3 regions of the Planococcus sp. 11815 genome follow, and region 1 is predicted to be linked to each of the others. Evidence: riboswitches for the same ligand, from Rfam matches in the RefSeq annotation. Region 1 holds a riboswitch; each other region holds the start of a gene.

Region 1 (7,759 bases):
CCGATGGAGTATGCAGTCGAAATGAACCGTCTCATCAAGTTCGAGATGGAAGGTTCAATCGGTTAATCAATCAATCAATCCCCGGCATGGAAAATGCCGGGGATTTTTTATGCCGGTTAGGAGGAGTGGATTTCCTCATTTGTATAAATTTCGTTTTACTCTTTTTCCTAAGGGTATACAAAGGATGAAGCAAAAAATTGAGGAGGGATTTTTCTAATGAGCCAAACTTTTGATGCATTAAAAGAGAAAATCAGCAACGCTGACATGGGAGAAGCGAAAGAAATCATCACTCAAGTCAAGCAAGCATACGACGACGGCAAAATCGATGAAAACGAAAAGAACGAATTGATGGATCTCGCTAAATCCAAAATCGGCGGCGGCGGGCTCGGCGGGTTGTTCTAAGAGCCTGCAGCCCAATTAAAAAAATAAGCTTTGGCGTCTCTTCATGGATGCCGAAGCTTATTTTTTTATGTGTTTTAGAGCTTCCCGCTTGCTCAGTGGCTGAAGCGTATGGGCAGAGACGAAGTCCAAGACCCACATGGGATCGGTTTTTGCGTATTCCCTCAAAGCCCAGCCGATGGATTTTTGGATGAAGAATTCGCGGGATTCGGCATGTAGAGAGATGATGGAGCCGAGCATTTCCGTGTCGGTCTGTTGCTTGAATTTCAGTTGGTGCAAAATTGCAGCGCGCTGGGTCCATAAGTTTTCTGCATGTGCCCACTCAACAAGGAGCGGGGCAGTGGTTGTTCGGTCAAGCAACACAATATGACCGACGAGTTTGGGGGCGATGGCATCAACAGTGTCCCACCAGGAATTGGATTCGACCAGCAGGCGCAAAAACGGCAAGTCGTCTGGAGTCAGTTCCTTTTTTGCTTGTTCCAGCAATTCGATGGCTGCGTAATGAAATTCGCGTTCCGGCAGTGCGTACAGTGCTTGGACAATGGACTTCAATTGTGCTTTTTCAGGGAGGAGATATGTGGATAGCTGCTCTTTCATTAACGCAGTACGCAGAGGTTTCTGGATTCCTAAAAATGGGAAGTTGTGTTTCATATAAGCGGCCATCGGAGCGGCAAGCTCCGGGTTGCGATGGTCCTCAAAGCTTGAGATAAGAGCCTCTGTGTTCCATGGTTTTTTCATTTCCAAAAACCTCCTAAAGAATGGCTTGATATGTGATTGTAACCATGTGCGAAATAGGGAGCTTCGCCTGGCGTGCTTCAGCGAATCTCAAAAAGGACGCCTGTTTTGTTCTATGCTATCATAAAATAATAACGAAAATGGAGGCAGGGCGATGATTTATGTTGGATTGACGGGCTGGGGAGATTATCCAGATGTGTATAGCCCCGGGTCGAAACAAAAAGATAAATTGGTCGATTACAGTGCGCATTTTCCGATTGTGGAACTGGATTCTTCATTTTATGCAGTCCAGCCTGAGCGCAATATCAGCAAATGGATTCGCGAGACGCCGGACAATTTCCAGTTCGTCGTAAAAGCTTATCAAGGCATGACCGGGCATCAGCGCGGGGAGAATCCATTCGCCACCCGCGAGGAGATGTTCGAAGCTTACAGGTTGTCTGTCAGGCCGCTTAAAGAAGCAGGGAAGCTAGCCATGGTGCTATTGCAATTTCCACCCTGGTTCGACTGCCAGAAAGATCATGTCGATGAAATACGCGCGATCATCGCGGAGCTGCAAGAATTTGACTTGGCGATCGAATTCCGCCATCAGTCATGGTATGCGGACGGCATGAAAGAAAAGACGCTGGAATTTCTTCGCGAACACGGATTGATCCATTCGGTCTGCGATGAGCCGCAGGCAGGGGATGGCTCCATTCCGCTTGTCCCCGAGTCCAGCCGCAAAGACAAAGTGCTGCTGCGTCTGCACGGGCGCAATGTCCACGGCTGGCTGAATCCCGGAAATGCCGAAAAATGGCGGGAAGTGCGCTATCTATACGATTATAACCGTGAGGAACTAGAAGAGATCAGCCGGGCCGTGAAGCGTCTTGAACAACAGGCAGAGCAGGTATATGTGATTTTCAACAATAATTCAGGCGGTCATGCGGCGGGGGATGCGAAACAGTTCCAGGATTTGAACGGTTTGCATTTTGAGGGATTGTCCCCGAAACAACTTGACCTGTTCGAAGGCGGGTTCTGATGGTATTTGTGATCCTTCTAGTGACCGGGCTTGCTTCAGGGATCGTCGGAGCGCTCATCGGCCTTGGCGGAGGCGTCATCTTGGTGCCTGTGCTGCTGTTCCTCAGCTCTTCAGTCAGCTTGTTTCCAGACTTATCCCCTCAACAGATTGTCGGGCTTTCGGTCGTCATGATGATTTTCACCGGTTTGTCTTCGACGATTGCCTACATGAAAGTGGGCACTGTCGATTACCGGAGCGGTTTCATTTTCTTTCTTGGCAGTGCGCCTGGAACCATTTTAGGCGCATTCGTCAACCGCAGTCTTGATGTACCGTCCTTTCAATTATATTTTGGCCTGCTATTGGTGTTCTTATCGCTGCTCCTGTTGCTCAGGGATCGCTTGAAGGCAGTGAGCTGGTTTGTCGATAACGGCAAAAAGCAAAGTTTCTATGACCGCAAAACCGATCAAGAATACGTCTACGGCTATCCGATATGGTTCGCGCTCGCATTGACTTTCTTCATCGGCTTTGCATCCGGGCTATTCGGCATCGGCGGCGGTTCGATCCTCGTTCCGGCCATGATCCTGCTATTTTTATTTCCGCCTCACGTAGCCGTTGGAACGTCGATGCTGATGGTCTTTCTGTCAGCCATCGTCAATTCCATCACGCATATTTCACTCGGTAATGTCCCGTGGATCTATACCTTGGCCATCATCCCTTCAGCATATATTGGAGCGAAGATCGGGGCTAGGCTGAACCGCAGCATCAAATCCGAGACTCTGGTTGTCGTGCTGCGGCTCGCATTATTATTACTCGGGCTCCGCTCGATTTACGAAGGAATTTTCAGTTCATAATGAGGTGTTTGACATGAGTGAAATCATCCATATTTATCATACGAACGACCTGCATAGCCATTTTGCGCACTGGCCCCGTATCCAATCCTTGCTGACGGAGCGCAGGCGCTGGCATGAAGAAGCGGGCGATGTGTGTTTGGTGCTCGATATCGGGGACCACGCTGACCGCTCACATCCTTTTACAGAAGGCACGGCTGGCAAAGGCAATGTCCAGTTGCTCAATGAAGCCGGTTATGATGCAGTGACCATCGGCAATAACGAAGGGATTACGCTGTCCAAAGCAGAACTGGACGAATTGTATGTGCAGGCTGATTTTTCTGTCGTTGTCGCTAATTTATTGGACTTAGACGGCAGGCAGCCGGAATGGGCAAGCGCAAATCAGATTATCGTGACGAATGACGGAGTGAAAATCGGGCTTGTTGCTGCAACGGCAGAGTTCACACCGTTTTACCGACGTCTCGGCTGGCAAGTGACGAGCGGCAGAGAAGCGATCAAGCGTGAGGCCGCGGAAATCCGCGGGTCGGTCGATTTTCTCATTTGCATGTCTCATCTTGGCATCAGGGAAGATGAACTGTTAGCAGCAGAATGCCCCGAACTCGATATTATCTTGGGGGCGCATACCCATCATTTATTCCACCAAGGAAAAGAAATCAGCGGGACCTTGCTTGGTGCTGCCGGCAAGTTCGGCTATTATATCGGCCATATTGAAATTGATATCGCGACACGCAAGATGACAGCGGAAGTGATCGAGACCGACCAGTTGCCAGAAGCCGATAAAGGGTTCAATGACTACTTGGTCGGTGTCGGCAAGCAGCAAATGGCAGAGACGGTTTTCTACAATGACCATCATTTGAAAGCGGAATGGTTCAAGCCGTCCCCCATGGCAGAGCTGTTTGGCGATGCCTTGGTGTCGTTTGCTTCGGCGGATTGCGGATTGTTCAATGCCGGCATTTTTATGGAGGATATGCCGCAAGGGGAGATGACGCGCTACGATTTCCACCGTATGCTTCCGCATCCGATCAATCCATGCGTCATCGATCTCAGCGGCGCGGAACTAAAGGAAATTTATCTCCAATCCTTGAACGAAGACTGGCCGCAACTTGAGCTCAAAGGCATGGGCTTTCGTGGCGCGGTATTCGGACGGATGATCCATAGCGGGATGGACATGCACAATCACCAATTGATGGTGAGGGGCAAGCCAGCCGATCCGGACCGCATCTACCGGCTCGCGACGCTCGACCTGTTCACATTCGGCTATTTTTTCCCTGCCTTGAAGCGTGCACCGAAGAGTTATTTCATGCCCGAGTTCCTGCGTGATGTCTTTGGTGATTATTTCCGAATGAAAACCGTTAAATAGAAGGAACATTCAAAATGGACTGTTAGTTGATTTCGTGTGCTTTTTGGGCTATGCTTTTTATGAATTAGATATCGATGGGTAGAGGCTGCAGCCTTCATCAGTAGAATGTGCGAGTTTGACCGCGTAGACCGCATTCGAAAGGGAAGCTTGCCGAAATCACCGTTTCCGGGTCAGGGGAGCGTCGATTGGGGGCATTTCGAACAGGAATGCCACTGTCATTTGCAGTGAGTTGCAGATGGAGAGCTACAGGGTTGTTTGATGCTTGTGCACACAGACGAATTGTAGGAAGCCGGTTTATCCATGGGATAAACCGGCTTTTTTGGTCTAAGCCTTACCATCAAAATGAATAGGAGGAAATCTAATTATGGAAAACACAATCTTTTCGATACTGCCGCCGATCATCGCGATTGCGATGGTACTGTTGACGCGCCGTGTATTACTGTCGCTCGGCGTCGGCATTGTGGCAGCTGCGTTGATCCTGACATCGTTTGCGCCGCTCGAAGCCTTGAACGAATTATTTACTTCATTTGCGGTAATTTTTTGGGATGAAGGCTTCAACGCTTACAATGTCTTCATCATTTTGTTCTTATTGCTGCTAGGAGTCATTACAGCATTCGTCAGCCTGTCTGGAGGCAGCCATGCGTTTGCCGATTGGGCATCTGCGCGTGTCAAAACACGCCGAGGGGCGAAATTGGTTACCGTATTTCTTGGCATTTTGATTTTCATTGATGATTATTTCAATGCCTTGGCCGTCGGGCAAGTTGCACGGCCGATTACGGACCGTTATAAAGTATCGCGTGCAAAACTAGCTTATTTCATCGATTCGACTGCTGCACCGATTTGTGTAGTGTCTCCCGTATCCAGCTGGGGAGCTGCGATCATCGGCATCATCGGAACGATCTTGGCTGGGCAGACCTTCCTTGATTATTCGGCGCTGGAAGCTTTCCTGTGGATGGCACCGATGAACTTCTACGTCATCGCGGCACTTGCCATCGTATTCTTCGTCGCAATCCGTGATGTGGATTTCGGGGAAATGAAAAAACATGAACGCCTGGCGATTACAGAAGGCCAGTTGTTCAATCCGGATAAAGTGATTCCTGGGGAAATGAAAGAAGATTTCCCGAGCCACTCGCACGGACGCGTCCGCGATTTGTTATTGCCGATCCTGTTATTGATCGTCGGAACAGTCGCAGCGATGATGTGGACAGGATATGTAAATGCCGATAGAGTATTTGACATTTGGCTTATTTTTGAAAACACTGATGTTCCTTTGTCCTTGATCACAGGCGGAATCGTCGGCGCACTTGCAGCGATCATCTTGTACGCACTGCAGATCAAGCGCAACGAAGCAGCGGAAGCGCATTGGATCGCTAGAGGCATCTGGGCAGGGATTCAATCAATGGCGGGAGCTGTCTTCATCTTGATCTTCGCCTGGTCGCTGACCTATTTGATCGGCGCTTTGGAAACAGGGAGTTACCTTGCTGACGCTGTCGCTCGCGGCAATGTGCCGACAAGCATCCTGCCTGTCCTATTGTTCTTGTTGGCTGGCGTCATGGCGTTTTCGACTGGTACTTCCTGGGGCTCTTTCGGGATACTGCTGCCGATTGCCGGCACGATCATGATCCAAGCAGAACCTGAACTATTGCTCGCTTCCTTATCGGCTGTATTAGCGGGAGCAGTATTCGGAGACCATTGTTCACCAATCTCGGACACGACAATTCTGTCGTCGACAGGCGCAGGAAGCAACCATATGGACCACGTTGTCACGCAACTTCCTTATGCATTGACCTCTGCAGCGATCGCAGCAGTAGGGTATATCGTCATAGGCTTTACCGGCTCCTTGCCTTTGGCTCTTGGAGCGGTAGCAATTGTCTTGGCAATACTATTCGTTTTCTGGTCTAAGCGTACAACCTTAATGGAAAAACATGAACAGAACTAAGATCTGGAAGGCGGAGATATTCTATCTCCGCCTTTTTATTATTGTAATAATAGTTTTTTTGAAAAATTTTCAGAAATTATCTTTACTTTGAACAGGGTCCTAGTTATACTAAATTTAGATTCCAAAATAATCTGAATATAAACAAACTTCCTATTTTTCTGTTAAAAAATTGGAAGTTCACAACAAAGGGGGAAGAGAAATGGAACGTTCTACATGGGGAACGAGAGCCGGTTTTATCATGGCGGCGGTCGGTTCAGCAGTAGGTTTAGGGAATATTTGGCGATTCCCGTATGTAGCATATGAAAATGGTGGTGGAGCTTTCTTAATTCCTTATTTGTTCGCACTTTTAACTGCCGGGATTCCAATTTTGATTCTGGAATTCACTATAGGCCATCGTTATCGCGGATCAGCGCCATTGTCATTCTTTAGAATGAGCGGGAAAAAATCTGAATGGCTCGGTTGGTGGGCAATATTCGTTTCGTTCGTCATATCGGTGTATTACGCAGTCATCATTGCTTGGGCAATGCGTTATACCTTGTTTTCATTCAATCAGGCATGGGGAGAGGATACAGAAGCTTTCTTATTCAATGATTTTCTCCAACTAACGGTGTCACCAGGCGAGACGGGGGGAATCGTCTGGGGAATCTTTATTCCGTTAGTTCTTGTTTGGGTCATTACGCTGGGCATCTTGCTTGCAGGCGTTAAAAAAGGAATCGAGATGGCGAACCGGATTTTCATTCCGACTTTGGTCATCATCTTTACCATCATCGTTATCCGTGCGGTTACGCTTGATGGGGCAATGCTCGGACTGGATGCATTCTTCAGCCCGAATTTCGACGCCATAATGGATCCAACCGTGTGGGTTGCGGCCTATGGGCATATTTTCTTCAGTCTATCGATTGCTTTTGCAATCATGATTACTTATTCCAGCTATCTTCCGAAAAAATCGGATATCACTAACAATGCTTTCATTACCGCTTTTGCAAACTCAAGTTTTGAGTTGCTGGCAGGTATCGGGGTGTTTGCGGTACTCGGTTTCATGGCGACCCAATCTGGTGTAGCTGTGGCGGATGTTGCATCAGCTGGCGTAGGGCTCGCGTTTGTGGTGTTCCCGGCAATCATCAATGAATTCCCGGGCATGAACGGGCTGTTCGGTTTCTTGTTCTTCCTATCACTAACACTTGCTGGATTGACATCTCTTATGTCGATCACAGAAACATATGTCGCAGGTTTTACTGAGAAGTTTGGGATTTCACGCAGAAAAGCGGTTGCCTTCGGCGGTGGTCTTGCAGCATTGATTTCAATCCTTTTTGCTACGCAGGGCGGATTGTTCTTCCTGGATATCGCTGATTACTACATCAACCAATTCGGTGTAGCGGCTCTTGGCCTCGTAGAAGTTATCATGGTAGTATGGATTCTGCGCAAAACAGGAGACCTTCAAGAGCATGCCAATGCAATTTCCGATATCCGGCTTGGTGGCTGGT
Region 2 (7,759 bases), 1.5 Mb from region 1:
ATCTCCCATAAAGATCAGCCCCATCGGCAAAAGTGATGCAAGCCCTCCCCAAAACAACGCTTTCCACGATCTTTTCCAAACTCCGTACAATCCGAGCAGCAGTGCAGCAATCACCAGCGACCACAATAAGATCCCCATCAACAGGAAATCCATCTCCATGCGCCTCCGTTCGGTTTTATACTTTAGTTATACTCCTTTTTCTGATAAAAATCATTCATTTTAGATGTTTTTCACACATTTTTATTATGTAGAATTATTAATAAAAAGCTTCCGCGGAGTTCCCCGCAGAAGCTTCACAACACGATTTATAAGTTTTCGAAAAACAGCCGCAGAACGTCCGCGCCGCCGATGAATGTGCCGAGCGAACTGCCGAGATTGGTCAATACGATGACCAGCAAGACACGCGTCACTTTATTGTCCCAGAAGCCTTTGACCGTGAAGACGTCTTTTGACAAAGTGTCAAAATCCCCGACATTCGGCCGGCGGATAAACGCTTGTGTCAGGCCTGAAAACCAGCCGGCCGCAACGAGCGGATTGAGCGAAGAAATCGGTGCAGCGACAAAAGCAGTGAGAATCGCCAGCGGATGGCCAAATGCGACCGTAGCCCCGATAGCGGCTAGCGTACCGTTCCAAAGAATCCAGCTGATCGCCTGGTCAAAGCCAGCTGCCGGATTTGCATAAAACGTATACGCAATGATCGACAAGATCAGCAGCGGAATGGCCCAACCGATAATCTTCGGCCATTTCGATTTCTTCGGCACTTCGTTGAGTGCCTTCAAATCCTGCTCTTCGTGGATTTCGCGCGTGATGCCCGGAATATGAGCGGCACCGAGAACTGCGACGACCTTTTTCCCAGGAGCTTCTTTGATTTTCTGCGCCAAATACTGGTCGCGTTCATCGATGAGCGGCTTTTTGATGCGCGGGAACGCTTTCGTGAAATCGTCCATCACCGCGTTCAATGTATCTTGTTGCTTCATCTTCTCCAGTTCTTCTTCGGAAATCGATTCCTTGCTGAAAATGCTGAAGAACACGGACGAAATGAGCTGGACCTTGCCCATCAAGCCGATATTGCCCCAAATGCGCGAAAACGTCACTTGGATATTGCGGTCGGCAAGGACCAACTCTGCCCCGGTCTCTTCTGCCGAACGGATGCCCTGAATCATTTCAGAGCCGGGCTTGATGCCGAACTGGTCAGCCAAACGGTTCTGGAACGAGGAAATGGCCAAGTTCATCAATAACAGGCTCGCCTTCTTGTCCTTGATAATTTTAAAAATATCGGTTTCTTTCCATTTCTTATCCTGCATGACCGAATCATAGCGCTGTACATCAAGTTCGATACACACCGAATCCGGCCGTTCGCGTTCAACGACTTCCTTTACTTGCTCTGCGCTCAGTTTGGACACATGCGCGGTGCCGATCAAAATCAATTGTTTGCCGTCCACTTCGAGACGGGTAATATTGTCTTCCGTCATTATTTCTTGTGTCATGAATGTACTTCCTTCATAGAATAGGATTTCTTCTTCATTTACGGTTGCCGATGAAAAAGACTGTCTATTCTTTATAATGAATCACCAAGCGCAAAATATCAATCTTTTCGAAAGCTTATAATTCCGGCGCGTTAAACGTATTGCCATCATTCAAATCACCGGCGCGGAAGCCTTTGTAGAACCATTCCTTGCGCTGTTCGGATGTGCCGTGAGTGAAGCTTTCCGGAACGGCGTAGCCGCGCGTCCGTTTCTGGATCGTGTCGTCACCGACCGCACTGGCAGCGTTCAAAGCTTCTTCCAAATCCCCTTCTTCCAGATAGCCCATGCCTTGAGCATGATGCGCCCAGACGCCCGATAAATAATCCGCCTGCAATTCCAGGCGTACTTGCAATTGATTGTATTCCGTCTCGCTCAGCTGATTGCGCGCCTGCTGGACATCCCCGAGGACGCCAAGCAGGTTCTGAACATGATGCCCCACTTCATGCGCGACGACATACGCCATCGCAAAATCCCCAGGTGCGTTGAACTGGCGCTCGAGTTCATCGTAAAAGCTCAAATCGATATACAGCTTGGAATCCGCCGGGCAGTAAAATGGCCCCGTCGCAGCACCGGCCATGCCGCATGCTGACTGGACGCTTCCGGAAAACAGCACCAAAGTCGGCTCGACATATTCCATGCCTTCTTCAGCGAACACTTCCGCCCACACTTCTTCCGTATCTGCGAGGACGACCGATACGAAATCGGCCAGTTCTTCTTCCCGCTCACTTGCCACATACGGTTCCGAACTAGAAGTTCCTCCGCCATCGCCGAGTATCGCTCCAGGGTCTCCCCCGAGAAACGTGATCAACAGGACAATCAGCAAGCCGCCGATCCCGCCGCCGGCAAGAACCGGCCCACCAACACTGCGCCCTCTCCTGTCTTCTACATTCCTGCTGCCCGCTCGCCCTTTCCATTTCATAACCGAAACCCTCTTTCCGCATCCATTTTTATAAAGCTATACCCGTTTCACCGGAAACTTTAATCCCATCTCGGCAAGCGGTAGACCAAAAATCGTTCGCGCGGATCTTCCGCTTCAACTGGAAGCTCAATATCACCGGTCAATTCAAAAGCGGTGCGGCGTTCGAGGAAATCGGTATACTCGATTGCCGGATAAAATAAAATCACTTCGACTTCGCGCGGATGATCGGCTACTGATGCCAAAATCCTGTCTATGACCGTCATGAACACCGGATCGGAAAACGGATTGAAAAAATAAAACCAGCGATCTTCCGGATGGATTTCATAATCCTGCGCGTAGCCGTTGATGAATTCGATGTCCGCCTTCCCCTTAAAGCGCTGTAAATTCCGCAGCGAAGCTTCATGAAGCGATGGATCGACTTCCACTCCTGCCGACGGCGTCCCGAATACATGATGCGCAAAAAAGTTCAAGCGCCCTTTGCCGCTGCCAAAATCGACCAGCCTGCCGCTGCCCTTAAGCGGGTGTGCCTTGAACAATCTATCCAGCCACGCATAGGGCGTCACTTCGAAACGGTGCTCATGCATCGACGCATTAAAGCCCATCTGCTCGCCACCGGTTTGGATATTCAATTGCCGGTCCATTTGATGATCGTCCATCTGATTGCCTCCTTTTATCCAGTGAGATCAATTAAAGCCGCAGCTTACTATTCCCACATTTTGCAAAATAAAAAATTCTTTTTCTCTTGCCATTCCCATTCCTTTCTGTTATATTACAGCTAATTCAATAATTTCTTGCTTCCTTAGCGGAGCGAGGATAGAGGCGCAAAAACCATCAGTACGCAATCCGAGGAGTATGAGCTCTTAGGACGATTGCCGAAAGGGGGATTTGCCGAAGCGGCAGGATGCTCATATTCCTGTGCGCTGGTTCTGCACTGAAGAAGTGCCGGACTGTCATATAGGAAACTATATGGAGGGCTATCTGACGAACAGGAACGATTGGTAAACATTGTTTCTAACGGCAGCAACGGGCCCCCGTTGCTGCCTTTTTGTTTACTCCGGACCGGCCCCCACCTCTAACTTTTGAAAAAAACTTAGAAAAGGGTGTGTTCTCTATGAAATTCGGTCAAGTGATCACTGCAATGGCGACGCCATTTGACTCAGACGGTGAAATCGATTTTCAGGCAACAACAAATCTCGTGGAATATCTAATCAATAACGGTTCGGACGGCATCGTTGTCGCCGGGACGACCGGCGAATCGCCGACTTTGTCGACAGACGAAAAAGTGGCGCTGTTCGTCCATGTCGTCACCGTAGCAGACGGGCGCGCGAAAATCATCGCGGGCACCGGCTCAAACAACACGCGCGCATCGGTCGCCTTGACCCAGCAGGCAGAGCAAGCGGGCGTCGATGGCGTCATGCTCGTCACTCCTTACTATAACAAACCGTCCCAGGAAGGCATGTACCGCCATTTTGAAGCGATTGCAAACGCGACGACGCTTCCGGTCATGCTCTATAATATTCCGGGCCGCAGTGTCGTCAATCTATCGGTCGATACCATCGTCCGCCTGTCGCTTATAGACAATATCACCTGCGTGAAAGAAGCAAGCGGCGATTTGGATGCCGCTTCTGAAATCATCGAACGTACAAGCAGCGACTTTGCCGTCTACAGCGGCGATGACAGCCTGACCTTGCCGATGCTTTCTATCGGCGGAACAGGCATCGTCTCGGTCGCTTCCCACATCATCGGCAACGAAATGCAGGAGATGGTTAAATTATTCCGCACAGGCGATACAGCTGGAGCCGCCGCGCTTCACCGCAAATTACTGCCGACGATGAAAGCTTTGTTCGCAGCACCGAGCCCGAGCCCGGTCAAAGCGGCACTCAACCTATTAGGTGTTCCGGTCGGCGGCGTACGCTTGCCGATGCTCGCTTTAACAGAAGAAGAAACAGCCACTTTGCAGCAATTCCTGCCGTCCGCTAAACAGGACGCGGTCACCAATTAAAAAAGGCTTCGCAGACCCATTTCAGGGTCCGCGAAGCCTTTTTTCAATTATAGACATTCTCCAAGGCACGCTTCAAGCTGCCGCCGATGTTCAATGTCCGCACATCCACACCGAATGTCGTCAAGGATTGCGCCGCCTCTGGACGGATCCCCGTCAAAATCGCTCCGACGCCGATCAGCCCGAGCGCCTGGATGATTTTAATGACTTGTTCCGCCACCATCGTATCGACCCGGATGACCCCTGATAAATCGACAATCAATGTGTTGATCTTTAATTCACTTGCTGACAATAGCGTGCGCTCCAAAATATAATGCGCACGGTCGATTTCAATGCTGCCGACAAGCGGCAAAATCGCGACCGAATCGCTGATCGGGACTACGGGTGCCGACAACTCCAGAAACTCCTGCCTTGCTGTCGCCAAGTTGTTCTGGTAGGAAACCGTATAGGCATGCGTGTAAGCATACGTTGCATGGTCCAACAACGCATGCAATAATTCCGCCGCGTCGTAGGTTATTTCCGGGGAAATATTCAAGCGGCGGCCTTCACTTTTGATCACGGCTGCCAGATGCTTCCGGTATAAGCCGGTTTCTGCGAGCGCTGCATCCAGTGTCATGCCCTGGTCAAGAAAGAAATTTCCTGTCGCATTGCCCCACTCCGTAATCACCGCCATATTCTTTGCCTCATTGCAGCTGTCTTGCATAGCTTTCCCTAGCAATTCAATGAAACGGGCACGTTCTTCCAGCACCAGCTCCGAGAATTTACGGTTTTCTTCCACAACATCCTTCGGCAATGCCGTCAGCCGCTCTTCTTGGATCAGTTGGGCAATCATATATTTATCTTCTTCCACTCGTTTACCGAATAAAGCCATCTCTTTTTCCATTGGAACCTCCATCAATTATTGCTTGATTGATTGACTTGGTACAACAGATTCATTATACCCACAATCTGATACAAGAAATAGCATTTTGATTTTCCAGGACAAAAAATGCCCGCCGGATGGCAGGCATTTTCCGATATTATTTTGCGAACAATTTTTTCAACGTGTCAGATGAAACGGCTTTTTCTCCACCAAGGATATAGTGGAAAGTATCCGGTGTCGAATAATCTTGAATTTGTTGTTTAGACGCCGCTGTAGGGGTTGGGGCAGTCAATACAAGCGGATCTGGATAAAGTGAAGCGAGTGCGCTTCCTGATAATGCATCCGGGAAATTGGTACCCGTCGCGATATAGATTTCAGCTGTTTCATCGAACAACTCATTTTCATACATGAAATCATTGATTGCTTTGTTTGTGTCATAACGGCTGACACCTGCAAGGCGCATCGGTTCTTCCGCGAACAATGCTTCCACTGAAGGAGCAACTGCTTTTTCGCCGCCGATGATGAACGGTAATGCCGGTTGATTCGCTTTAATGTAGTCCGCAACTACCGCTGGAACAGTACCTGAAGCAGGAACTAACAGAATCGGTTCTTCAATATAACCTGCTACTGGGGAGATTGACAAAGAATCGGCAAAGGTTGCGCCAGTCGTAACGAATAAAGATTCGTCCATTCCTAGTTCTTCAGCAATTTTCACTGCAGTTTCGTAACGGCTTTTACCGCTGATGCGATCTACTTCAATGCCGAGCTTCGCGATTTCATTTTTGACTTCTTCAGAGACCGCTCCAGTACCGCCGATTAAAATAACGTTTTTCGCGCCCAAGCGCTTCAGCTCATCCGCAAATCCTGCAGGCAAAGAATCTTTTTTCGTCAAAAGAAGTGGAGCTAAATGAAAAGATGCAAGCGGTGTTGCAGCCAAAGCATCCGGGAAGTCAGCGCCCGTTGCAACGACAACCGTTTCCGCCTCTCCATCTCCCCACCCTGTCCATGAAACTTCTAGGCTTGTCTGGTAGCGGTCGCTGCCAAAAATGCGGTAGGAGTTGTCTTCAGTAAGTGTAGCCGCAGAAGCTGCCCCAGTCGGTAAAACTGCTCCAAAAGCCAAAGCTGCAGTCAATGCCGCAGTCGTCAATACTTTGCCGTAAATCATCGTTAATCGTTTCCCCATTCTGTAATGTATTCATTTCTTTTCCAATTATATGATATTTTACAAACATTACAATAGGGTTACGAAAATATTTTTTGGTGGGCATAAATGCCTTTTCCTATACGGATGAAGAAGTAGTAATTTCTTAACTTCCTATATTCTTCTTTCATTTTCGAGCTTCTTCTCCTTTACTTTCATTCGAAGCCGCCAAGCTCTGCCGAAGGTTTACGACGGTTCGCTTTCCGGGTACATAAGCCATAACGCAGACACGGCTAAACATTGACCTTACAGGAGGATGCTATTATGCAAAAACACGGCCATAAATTGATCGGCACATTCGATGTGCAGGCGGAAGTGATCCATGAGATCGGTGAATTGAAAGCACAGGGATATAAAGAAGAGGATATGTATGTTGTCGCTTTGAACGGACAACAGCTGCAAATGGTACAAGGGCAGACAGATGTCCATTTAAATACGGATGAGGGCGATTTCATGGACAAGTTCAAATCGTTCATTTCCGGCGAAGATCCGACAAAAGATGCGCTCAAGCAAATGGGCCTCTCCGATTCCGAAGCGGACGAGTATTACAAGCAAATCCAAAGCGGCAAGATCGTTCTTTATGTCGACAGCGAATACGGCATGAATTACCAGAACTTCGATGCCGCCGCAGCCAGCCTATCTGGAAACGGGCCTGCACAGGATGAGCACCCCAAATCCGAAACGCCTGATTTGAATGACGAACAACAAATGAAACTTCACGAAGAACGCTTAGCGGTCGATAAGAAATGGGTCGAATCCGGAAGTGTCGATATCCATAAGAATACGGTCGAAGAACAACAGACACTGGATGTTCCGTATGAACGGGAAGAAGTCGAAATCGAACGCCGGCCAGTCAATCAGGAACTGTCGGAGTATGAAGCGAGCGGCCATTCCGCTGAGAAGTACGAAAAAGACGGCCTCTGGCATATTCCAGTTATCGAAGAACGTCTGGAAGTACGCAAAGTGAAATACGTCAGCGAAGAAATCATCGTCCATAAACGCAAAGTCCAGGAGACGAAACACATCAGCGAAACGGTGCAGCGCGAGACGGTCGATATCGACGAGAACAATGTCCAGCGCTACGAAAAACCATAAACACAAAAAAGACGATTCCGGATTTTCGGAATCGTCTTTTTTCAATGGATTAATGCTTAGCCGGGTTCGGCTTTTCGCCTTTTCCTTTTTGCAGCACTTTCAAGCCTTGTGACATATCTGATGCCAACACGTAATTACGGTCGACGAACACGCCCCA
Region 3 (7,759 bases), 190 kb from region 1:
ATAAAGGCGGAGTGTAACTTAGTCGACCATATGATCGCTTCCGAAGAAGTTGCGGAACATTTGGATGCTCACGTCGCGGTTCAAAGCTGCGATAGAAGTTGTCAAAGGAATGCCTTTCGGGCAAGATTCCACACAGTTTTGGGAGTTACCGCAATCCGCAAGGCCACCTTCGCCCATGATAGCGTTCAAACGCTCGTCACGGTTCATGGCACCTGTTGGATGCGCGTTCATCAAGCGGACTTGAGAAAGCGGAGCCGCACCGATAAAGTCGGATTTATCGTTGACGTTCGGACAAGCCTCAAGGCATACGCCGCACGTCATACATTTAGACAATTCATAAGCCCATTGGCGTTTGCGCTCAGGCATACGCGGACCTTCGCCAAGATCATGCGTACCGTCGATCGGCACCCACGCTTTGACTTTCTTCAGTGAGTCGAACATGCGGCTGCGGTCTACGATCAAGTCGCGGACGACCGGGAATGTTCTCATCGGTTGAAGGCGGATCGGTTGCTCCAGCTGATCGACAAGAGCTGTACACGACTGGCGTGCTTTGCCGTTGATGACCATAGAACATGCGCCACAAACTTCCTCAAGGCAGTTCATGTCCCAGTTGACTGGAGTTGTTTTCTTCCCGTCCATGTTGACCGGGTTGCGTCGGATTTCCATCAATGCGGAAATGACGTTCATGTTGGCGCGATATGGCAATTCGAACTTTTCCCAGTACGAGCTTTCGTCCGTAGAGTTCTGGCGTTCGATTTCGAAAATAACCGTTTTTGCTGCTTCACCCATGGTAAATTAGCTCCCTTCTTATTGCTATGCTTTCGCGGAATAGTCGCGTTTGCGTGGCGGGATCAAGCCAGTGTCGACTTCTTCATAATGGAAGATCGGCGCATCATAACCATTGAATTTCGCCATAGTCGTCTTCAGGAATTCCTCGTCATTACGTTCCGGGAATTCCGGCTTGTAATGTGCGCCGCGGCTTTCGTTGCGTTTCAACGCACCGATCGTGATGACACGTGCTAAATGTAGCATATTTTTCAGCTGGCGGGTAAACATTGCGCCTTGGTTGCTCCAAAGTTGCGTATCCGTCATGCTGATGTGGTTAAAGCGTTCAAGAAGCTCCTGGATTTTGCGGTCTGTTTCTTCGAGGCGGTCATTATAGCGTACGACCGTCACGTTGTCCGTCATCCATTCGCCAAGTTCCTTGTGCAAGACGTAAGCATTTTCAGTTCCGTCAAGCGCCAAGATCTCATCCCATTTACGCTGCTCTTCAGCTTCGTGCTTAGCGTAAATATCGTTTGGCAAGTCTTCTGCAAGAACTTCCAAGCCTTTGACATACTCAAGGGCATTCGGTCCTGCGACCATGCCGCCGTAGATAGCTGACAGGAGCGAGTTTGCGCCTAGACGGTTCGCACCGTGCTGGGAATAATCACATTCGCCTGCTGCCAAAACGCCAGGAATATTCGTCATCTGATGATCGTCAACCCATAGCCCGCCCATGGAATAGTGGACTGCCGGGAAAATCTTCATCGGTACTTTACGCGGATCGTCGCCTGTGAATTTCTCATAGATTTCGATGATGCCGCCCAGTTTGATGTCGAGTTCTTTCGAATCTTTATGGGAAAGGTCCAAGTACACCATATTCTCGCCGTTGATGCCGAGTTTTTGGTTAACGCACACGTCGAAGATTTCGCGTGTTGCGATATCACGTGGGACCAAGTTTCCGTATGCAGGATATTTCTCTTCCAGGAAGTACCAAGGCTTGCCGTCTTTATACGTCCAGATCCGCCCGCCTTCACCGCGTGCAGATTCTGACATCAAGCGGAGCTTGTCGTCGCCAGGGATCGCTGTTGGGTGGATTTGGATGAATTCGCCGTTCGCATAATAAGCGCCTTGCTGATATACGATTGACGCAGCAGAACCTGTGTTGATGACAGAGTTTGTGGATTTCCCGAAGATAATCCCCGGTCCGCCAGTTGCCATGATGACGGCATCCGAACGGAACGATTTGATCTCCATTGTCGTCAAGTTCTGTGCAGTGATTCCTCGTGAAACGCCTTCATCGTCGATGACGAGGCCCAGGAATTCCCAGCCTTCATATTTCGTGATCAAGCCTGCAACTTCATAGCGGCGGACTTGCTCATCAAGTGCATATAGCAATTGCTGGCCCGTTGTCGCGCCGGCAAATGCCGTTCTGTGGTGCATCGTGCCGCCGAAACGACGGAAGTCAAGAAGCCCTTCAGGCGTACGGTTGAACATGACGCCCATGCGGTCAAGCAGGCGGATGATGCCAGGTGCTGCGTCGGCCATCGCTTTGACCGGTCTTTGGTTAGCTAGGAAGTCACCGCCGTAAACGGTGTCATCTAGGTGAATTGCCGGGGAATCCCCTTCACCTTTTGTATTCACCGCTCCGTTAATGCCGCCCTGTGCGCACACAGAGTGAGACCGTTTAACTGGAACGATGGAAAATAGATCGGCAGGTGCTCCTGCTTCGGCAACTTTGATCGCTGCCATTAGGCCAGCTAGGCCCCCACCGACGATAGAAATTTTGCCTTTCGCCATTGTAGTGTTCACTCCTCTTTTAATTCACCAATGTTTGGGACATCCTTAAACGAATGCAAACAATGCTCTGATACCAATGATCGATAATACAATAAAGACTAGAAGTGTGAAGTAAGTTGAGTAGCGCTGTGCTTTCTCTGAAACCGTGATTCCCCACGTTACAAAGAAAGACCACAATCCGTTCGCCAAGTGGAACGTCGCGGACAGGACACCTACTACGTAGAAGGCGAACATGAACGGATTTGACAGGATGTTTTCCATCATGTTGAAATCTGCCTCTGCTGCACCAATCGCAACTTGGAATCTTGTCTCAAACACGTGCCATGCGATAAAGACCACAAGGAAAATCCCGGTGTAACGCTGGGCAACGAATAAAATGTTGCGCATGTAGCTGTAATGCCCCGGGTTGTTTTTCGCTGTGAACGCTATGTATAATCCGTAGAAAGCATGATACATGAGCGGCAAGTAGATGACGAAAATCTCCAGGAAGATGACGAATGGAAGATTTGCCATGAAGTGGGCAGCTTGGTTAAACGCTTCCACGCCTTGCGTAGCGAAATGGTTGACGATCAAATGCTGCGTCAAGAACAATCCGATTGGAATGACCCCGAGTAAAGAGTGCAGCCTGCGCATTAAAAATTCACGATTGTTATCCAAAAATTTTACCCCCCTCAAAAACATTAGTTGGCAGCGTAAAGCTTTCCTATATCAGGAAAACATATTCACGTTGCTGTAAGCATCATGTACAAGAATATGACATATTTATTGTACTCCCCCCCTCTAGGAGCGTCAAGGCAAGGAAACCTTTTTAAGCGCATCCAGTCTAGGGTCTGCGAAGGTTTTTGCGGATATTAAATAGGAAAGAATTCATGAAAAGCTATATTTTCATTTCGAAACAGGCGAGATACAGGCATCTGTTTCGAGGTTTTATAAGCTCATATAGGACCGTGCAGGCAAGATTTCAAATTTGAACAAATTGTGAATTTTTGCACAAACTTTCGGTAATTCAAAAAAGCCCAGCTAGGCTGGGCTTTTGGCTTATCTGACAGACGCTGGCGTCAGTCCGTATGCATCGTGGAGCGCATTTGCTGAACGTTCCATTTCACTAGCCGGCACGACGACAGAGACTTTGATTTCGGAAGTGCTGACCATTTTCACCGGCACATCCTGCGCGCGGAGAATATCGAACATTTTTGCCGCGACGCCGGGATTCGACACCATGCCGGAGCCGACAATCGATACTTTTGCCAAGCCGGTTTCGATATCGATGGAGTTATAGCCAATTTTTTCTTGCGCTTCCGACAAGACGCGCTGGGCTTCTGCCAGGCTGTCTTCTTTGATTGAAAAAGAAACAGACGGCGGAAACTCCTCAATGATGCTTTGCACGATGATATCGACATCGATCAAGTGATCCGCAAGACTCGTGAAGATATTGGAAAGCGACCCGTTGAATGGCTTCGTATAACTGACAGTGATGCGGGCGATGTCTTTTTCGAATGCCACGCCGCGCACGATTAGATTTTTTTCCACAGTGATCACCTCTTGAATGATAGTCCCCGGTTCATCCGAGTAGCTGGCCCTTACAGAGAGGGGCACTTGATTGTTCTTGGCGAATTCCACGGCTCGCGGATGAAGGACTCCCGCCCCGAGATTGGCCAATTCGAGCATTTCGTCGTATGAAATCTGTTCAAGTTTGCGGGCGCCTGTGACATAACGTGGATCGGAAGTGTAAACTCCGTCAACATCCGTGTAGATCTCACATTTTTCAGCACCGAGCGCAGCCGCCAGTGCGACAGCGGTCGTATCGGACCCGCCGCGGCCAAGCGTCGTGATATTGCCGTTCTTGTCGACGCCCTGGAACCCTGCGACCACGCAGAACAGTCCGAGGTCGAGGGCCTCTTCCAAACGCTGTGTATGGATCGTTTCGATGCGCGCATTGCGTGGGACGGATTCCGTTTCGATGCCCGCCTGCCAGCCTGTGAAACTCAAGGCATCATGCCCGAGTTTTTTGAACGCCATCGCCAACAGCGAAATGGTCACTTGTTCACCGGTCGCAAGCAGCATGTCCATTTCACGCTTTGGCGGCTCTGCGGAAATCTCTCCCGCAAGTCCAAGCAACGTGTCTGTCGTTTTGCCCATCGCCGAGACGACGATGACGACGCGCTTGCCTTGTTGTTTTTCCTGGATGGCGCGTCTTGCTACGCCCACGATTTTCTCCGGAGACGCCACGGACGTCCCGCCGAATTTCATTACGATTGTTGTCATTCTCTTCACTCCCACTTAAGATAAGTGGCCCTCAACAAAAAAGAGGCAACTCGCCGATTGCCTGGCAAGCTACCTCTCTTCTCATGTACGATTTCAAACGTCCATGTGAGATAGCCCTCCAGAGTCAAACTCTGACAGCCCTGCATCTCTTAAATGCAGGACCAGCATACACGCAAGCAGTGCGCGTAAACTTCGGCGGGCGTCCCTTTTGGCATCCTTCACAGATTCTGCAAATCTCGGGATGCTTACTATTGACGTCCGCTCCTCTATCATCACTTTTTACAAGTGATTCAATTGTGTTATTACAATACCACGAAGTTATTCCTGTTGCAACGGCTGTTCTTTGAAATGCCGTTCGATTTCCACGGCCAGCTTCTCAGGAATACCGGCCTGCTGGATCTCGCCGGCGTTCGCTTCCTTGATTTTCCGGACGGAGCCGAAATGCTTGAGCAATTGCTGCTTGCGTTTCGGGCCGACGCCTTGCAAACCGTCCAAAGCGGATTGAATCGAATTCTTGCCGCGCAATTGGCGGTGGAACGTGATGACAAAGCGGTGGACTTCGTCTTGAATGCGTTGCAATAAATAAAACGCTTCACTTGTGCGTTTGAGTTCCACCATTTCAACTGGATTGCCATACAACAACTGGGACGTTTGGTGCTTGGCGTCCTTTGCAAGTCCTGCAATCGGGATATCGAGCCCGAGTTCGTCTTCAACGATTTCGCGCGCCGATTCGATTTGGCCTTTGCCCCCATCGATAATGATCAAGTCGGGCAGCGGCAAGCCGTCCTTCAGCACGCGGCTGTAGCGCCTGCGGACCACTTCACGCATAGCCGCATAATCATCGGGCTTCTGCGCGGAGCGGGTTTTGTATTTCCGGTAATCTTTTTTTGACGGTTTCCCGTCGATGAAGACGACCATCGCAGACACGGCATCCGCCCCTTGGATATGGGAGTTATCGAATGCTTCGATGCGCAGCGGCGTGTGGATGTTCATCGCTTCGCCCAATTCGTTGCAGGCACCGACCGTGCGTTCTTCCTGGCGCTCGAGCAGCTGGAATTTCTCCTTGATGGCAATTTCCGCATTCTTGCGCGCAAGCAAGACCAAATCTTTTTTCTTGCCGCGCTGCGGGACGAGCACTTTCGCGCCGAGCCATTCTTTCAGGAATTCCTCATCTTCCGCTTCCGGCAACAGGATTTCATTCGGTTTGATATGATCCGGCTTTTCATAGAATTGGCCGAGGAAGGTCAAGAACTCTTCTTCCGGGTCGCGGTACAACGGGAACATCGACACTTCGCGCTCGATCAGCTTTCCTTGGCGCACGAAAAATACTTGCACGCACATCCAGCCTTTATCGACAGCGTAAGCAAAGACGTCGCGGTTGGTGAAATCGTTCATGGCCATTTTCTGTTTTTCCATGACCGATTCAATGTGGCTGATCTGGTCGCGGTATTCTTTTGCCCGTTCGAACTCCAGGTTCTCCGCCGCTTCGCTCATCTTCTCGGTCAGCTCCTGCTTCACTTCGCGGAAGCCGCCGTTTAAGAACCGGCTGATGCCGTCGATCATTTCACGGTACGTATCCTTCTCTACCGGTTTGACGCAAGGCGCGAGGCATTGCCCGAGATGGTAATAGAGGCAGACGCGGTCCGGCATCGTATGGCATTTGCGGAGCGGATACAAACGGTCCAGCAGCTTCTTCGTCTCGCTTGCTGCATAGGCGTTCGGATAAGGGCCAAAATATTTCCCTTTGTCTTTTTTGACCTGTCTCGTGATGACCAATTTCGGATGGCGTTCGCCCGTGATTTTCAAATACGGATAAGTCTTATTGTCTTTCAGCCGGATATTGTATTTCGGGTCATGCTTTTTGATCAAGTTCAATTCAAGGATCAATGCTTCTTTGTCGGAAGAGGTGACAATGTATTCAAAGTCCTCGATTTCATTGACCAGGCGCTGTGTTTTCGTATCGTGGCTGCCAGTGAAATAGGAACGCACACGGTTCTTCAACACTTTCGCCTTGCCGACATAGATGACTGTCCCTTGGCGGTCCTTCATCAAATAGCAGCCAGGCTGGTCCGGCAAAACTGCCAATTTATGTTGAATCATTTCATTTTTCATTTCCTCACCCTATTTAAAAAACCGGGTTCCACGAATGGGACCCGGTTTTGGAATTATGCGTGTTTTTCAACCAATTCAGCCAAAGCTTCTTTTGGACGGAAGCCGACAACTTTATCGACTGTTTCGCCGTTTTTCATCAAAAGAAGTGTCGGGATGGACATGATACCGTATTCGCTAGCTGTCTGTTGGTTTTCATCAACATCCAATTTCACGATTTTCACTTTGTCGTCCATGTCTGCATCAAGTTCTTCAAGAACTGGAGCGATCATTTTACAAGGCCCGCACCATGCTGCCCAAAAGTCTACCAATACGAGACCTTCTGAAACTTCCTGTTTGAAATTCTGATCTGTTCCTTTAACGATTGCCATGTATAATTCCTCCTTAAGTGATAACCAAACTATATTTCGATTATAGCAGACGTGATTTACGCTAGCTATTTATTTGCCTAGTCCTTCCATACCCGGCTGTTGTTGGCGTTAAACTGCCTGGATTTGATGTAGTCAATGTATTTAAAGACTGAGAGATTCCGCTACAGGGGCACGCTTTAGGCTCGCAGGATGCAAGTCATGCAGTGTATGCGACAGGATGTCGCGGTATACACTGCCCGTGATTGAGTGGGCATCGAGCCTCCTCATTCGCTACGCTCATTCCCGAGTCTCTCAAACCCACTTTTTCCGCAGGAGTCGGCCCCTTTCGCTCCATCTCCAGTTACAGACAAAAAACAGCCCGCTACATTGCGGGCTGCTGTGATTACATGACTTTCTTGAATTCTTCTGTAAGCAACGGGATGACGTCGAATAGGTCTCCGACGATTCCGTAG

Evidence for each region. A riboswitch is a leader RNA that binds a small molecule or an ion and turns the genes downstream of it on or off. The one in region 1 is predicted to bind lysine.
Region 2: another riboswitch for lysine. It lies ahead of dapA (4-hydroxy-tetrahydrodipicolinate synthase); the one in region 1 lies ahead of M1Q06_RS06070 (Na+/H+ antiporter NhaC family protein).
Region 3: another riboswitch for lysine. It lies ahead of M1Q06_RS07060 (aspartate kinase); the one in region 1 lies ahead of M1Q06_RS06070 (Na+/H+ antiporter NhaC family protein).

What each region holds. Positions count from the first base shown of each region.
Region 1 is NZ_CP096991.1:1,188,977-1,196,735, forward strand. It holds gene sufB (Fe-S cluster assembly protein SufB) at 1-66, shown strand, start outside; gene M1Q06_RS06045 (hypothetical protein) at 217-402, shown strand; gene M1Q06_RS06050 (DNA alkylation repair protein) at 460-1,137, opposite strand; gene M1Q06_RS06055 (DUF72 domain-containing protein) at 1,289-2,149, shown strand; gene M1Q06_RS06060 (sulfite exporter TauE/SafE family protein) at 2,149-2,979, shown strand; gene M1Q06_RS06065 (bifunctional metallophosphatase/5'-nucleotidase) at 2,993-4,336, shown strand; lysine riboswitch at 4,408-4,590, shown strand; gene M1Q06_RS06070 (Na+/H+ antiporter NhaC family protein) at 4,701-6,275, shown strand; gene M1Q06_RS06075 (sodium-dependent transporter) at 6,475-7,759, shown strand, end outside.
Region 2 is NZ_CP096991.1:2,974,097-2,981,855, forward strand. It holds gene M1Q06_RS14905 (hypothetical protein) at 1-153, opposite strand, end outside; gene M1Q06_RS14910 (TraB/GumN family protein) at 306-1,472, opposite strand; gene ypfJ (KPN_02809 family neutral zinc metallopeptidase) at 1,603-2,445, opposite strand; gene M1Q06_RS14920 (SAM-dependent methyltransferase) at 2,505-3,101, opposite strand; lysine riboswitch at 3,252-3,430, shown strand; gene dapA (4-hydroxy-tetrahydrodipicolinate synthase) at 3,557-4,447, shown strand; gene M1Q06_RS14930 (STAS domain-containing protein) at 4,491-5,327, opposite strand; gene M1Q06_RS14935 (cell wall-binding repeat-containing protein) at 5,464-6,489, opposite strand; gene M1Q06_RS14940 (DUF2382 domain-containing protein) at 6,772-7,602, shown strand; gene M1Q06_RS14945 (LVIVD repeat-containing protein) at 7,652-7,759, opposite strand, start outside.
Region 3 is NZ_CP096991.1:1,377,908-1,385,666, reverse strand. It holds gene sdhB (succinate dehydrogenase iron-sulfur subunit) at 19-789, opposite strand; gene sdhA (succinate dehydrogenase flavoprotein subunit) at 814-2,562, opposite strand; gene M1Q06_RS07065 (succinate dehydrogenase cytochrome b558 subunit) at 2,608-3,219, opposite strand; gene M1Q06_RS07060 (aspartate kinase) at 3,601-4,827, opposite strand; lysine riboswitch at 4,931-5,104, opposite strand; gene uvrC (excinuclease ABC subunit UvrC) at 5,146-6,939, opposite strand; gene trxA (thioredoxin) at 6,993-7,307, opposite strand; gene M1Q06_RS07045 (electron transfer flavoprotein subunit alpha/FixB family protein) at 7,690-7,759, opposite strand, start outside.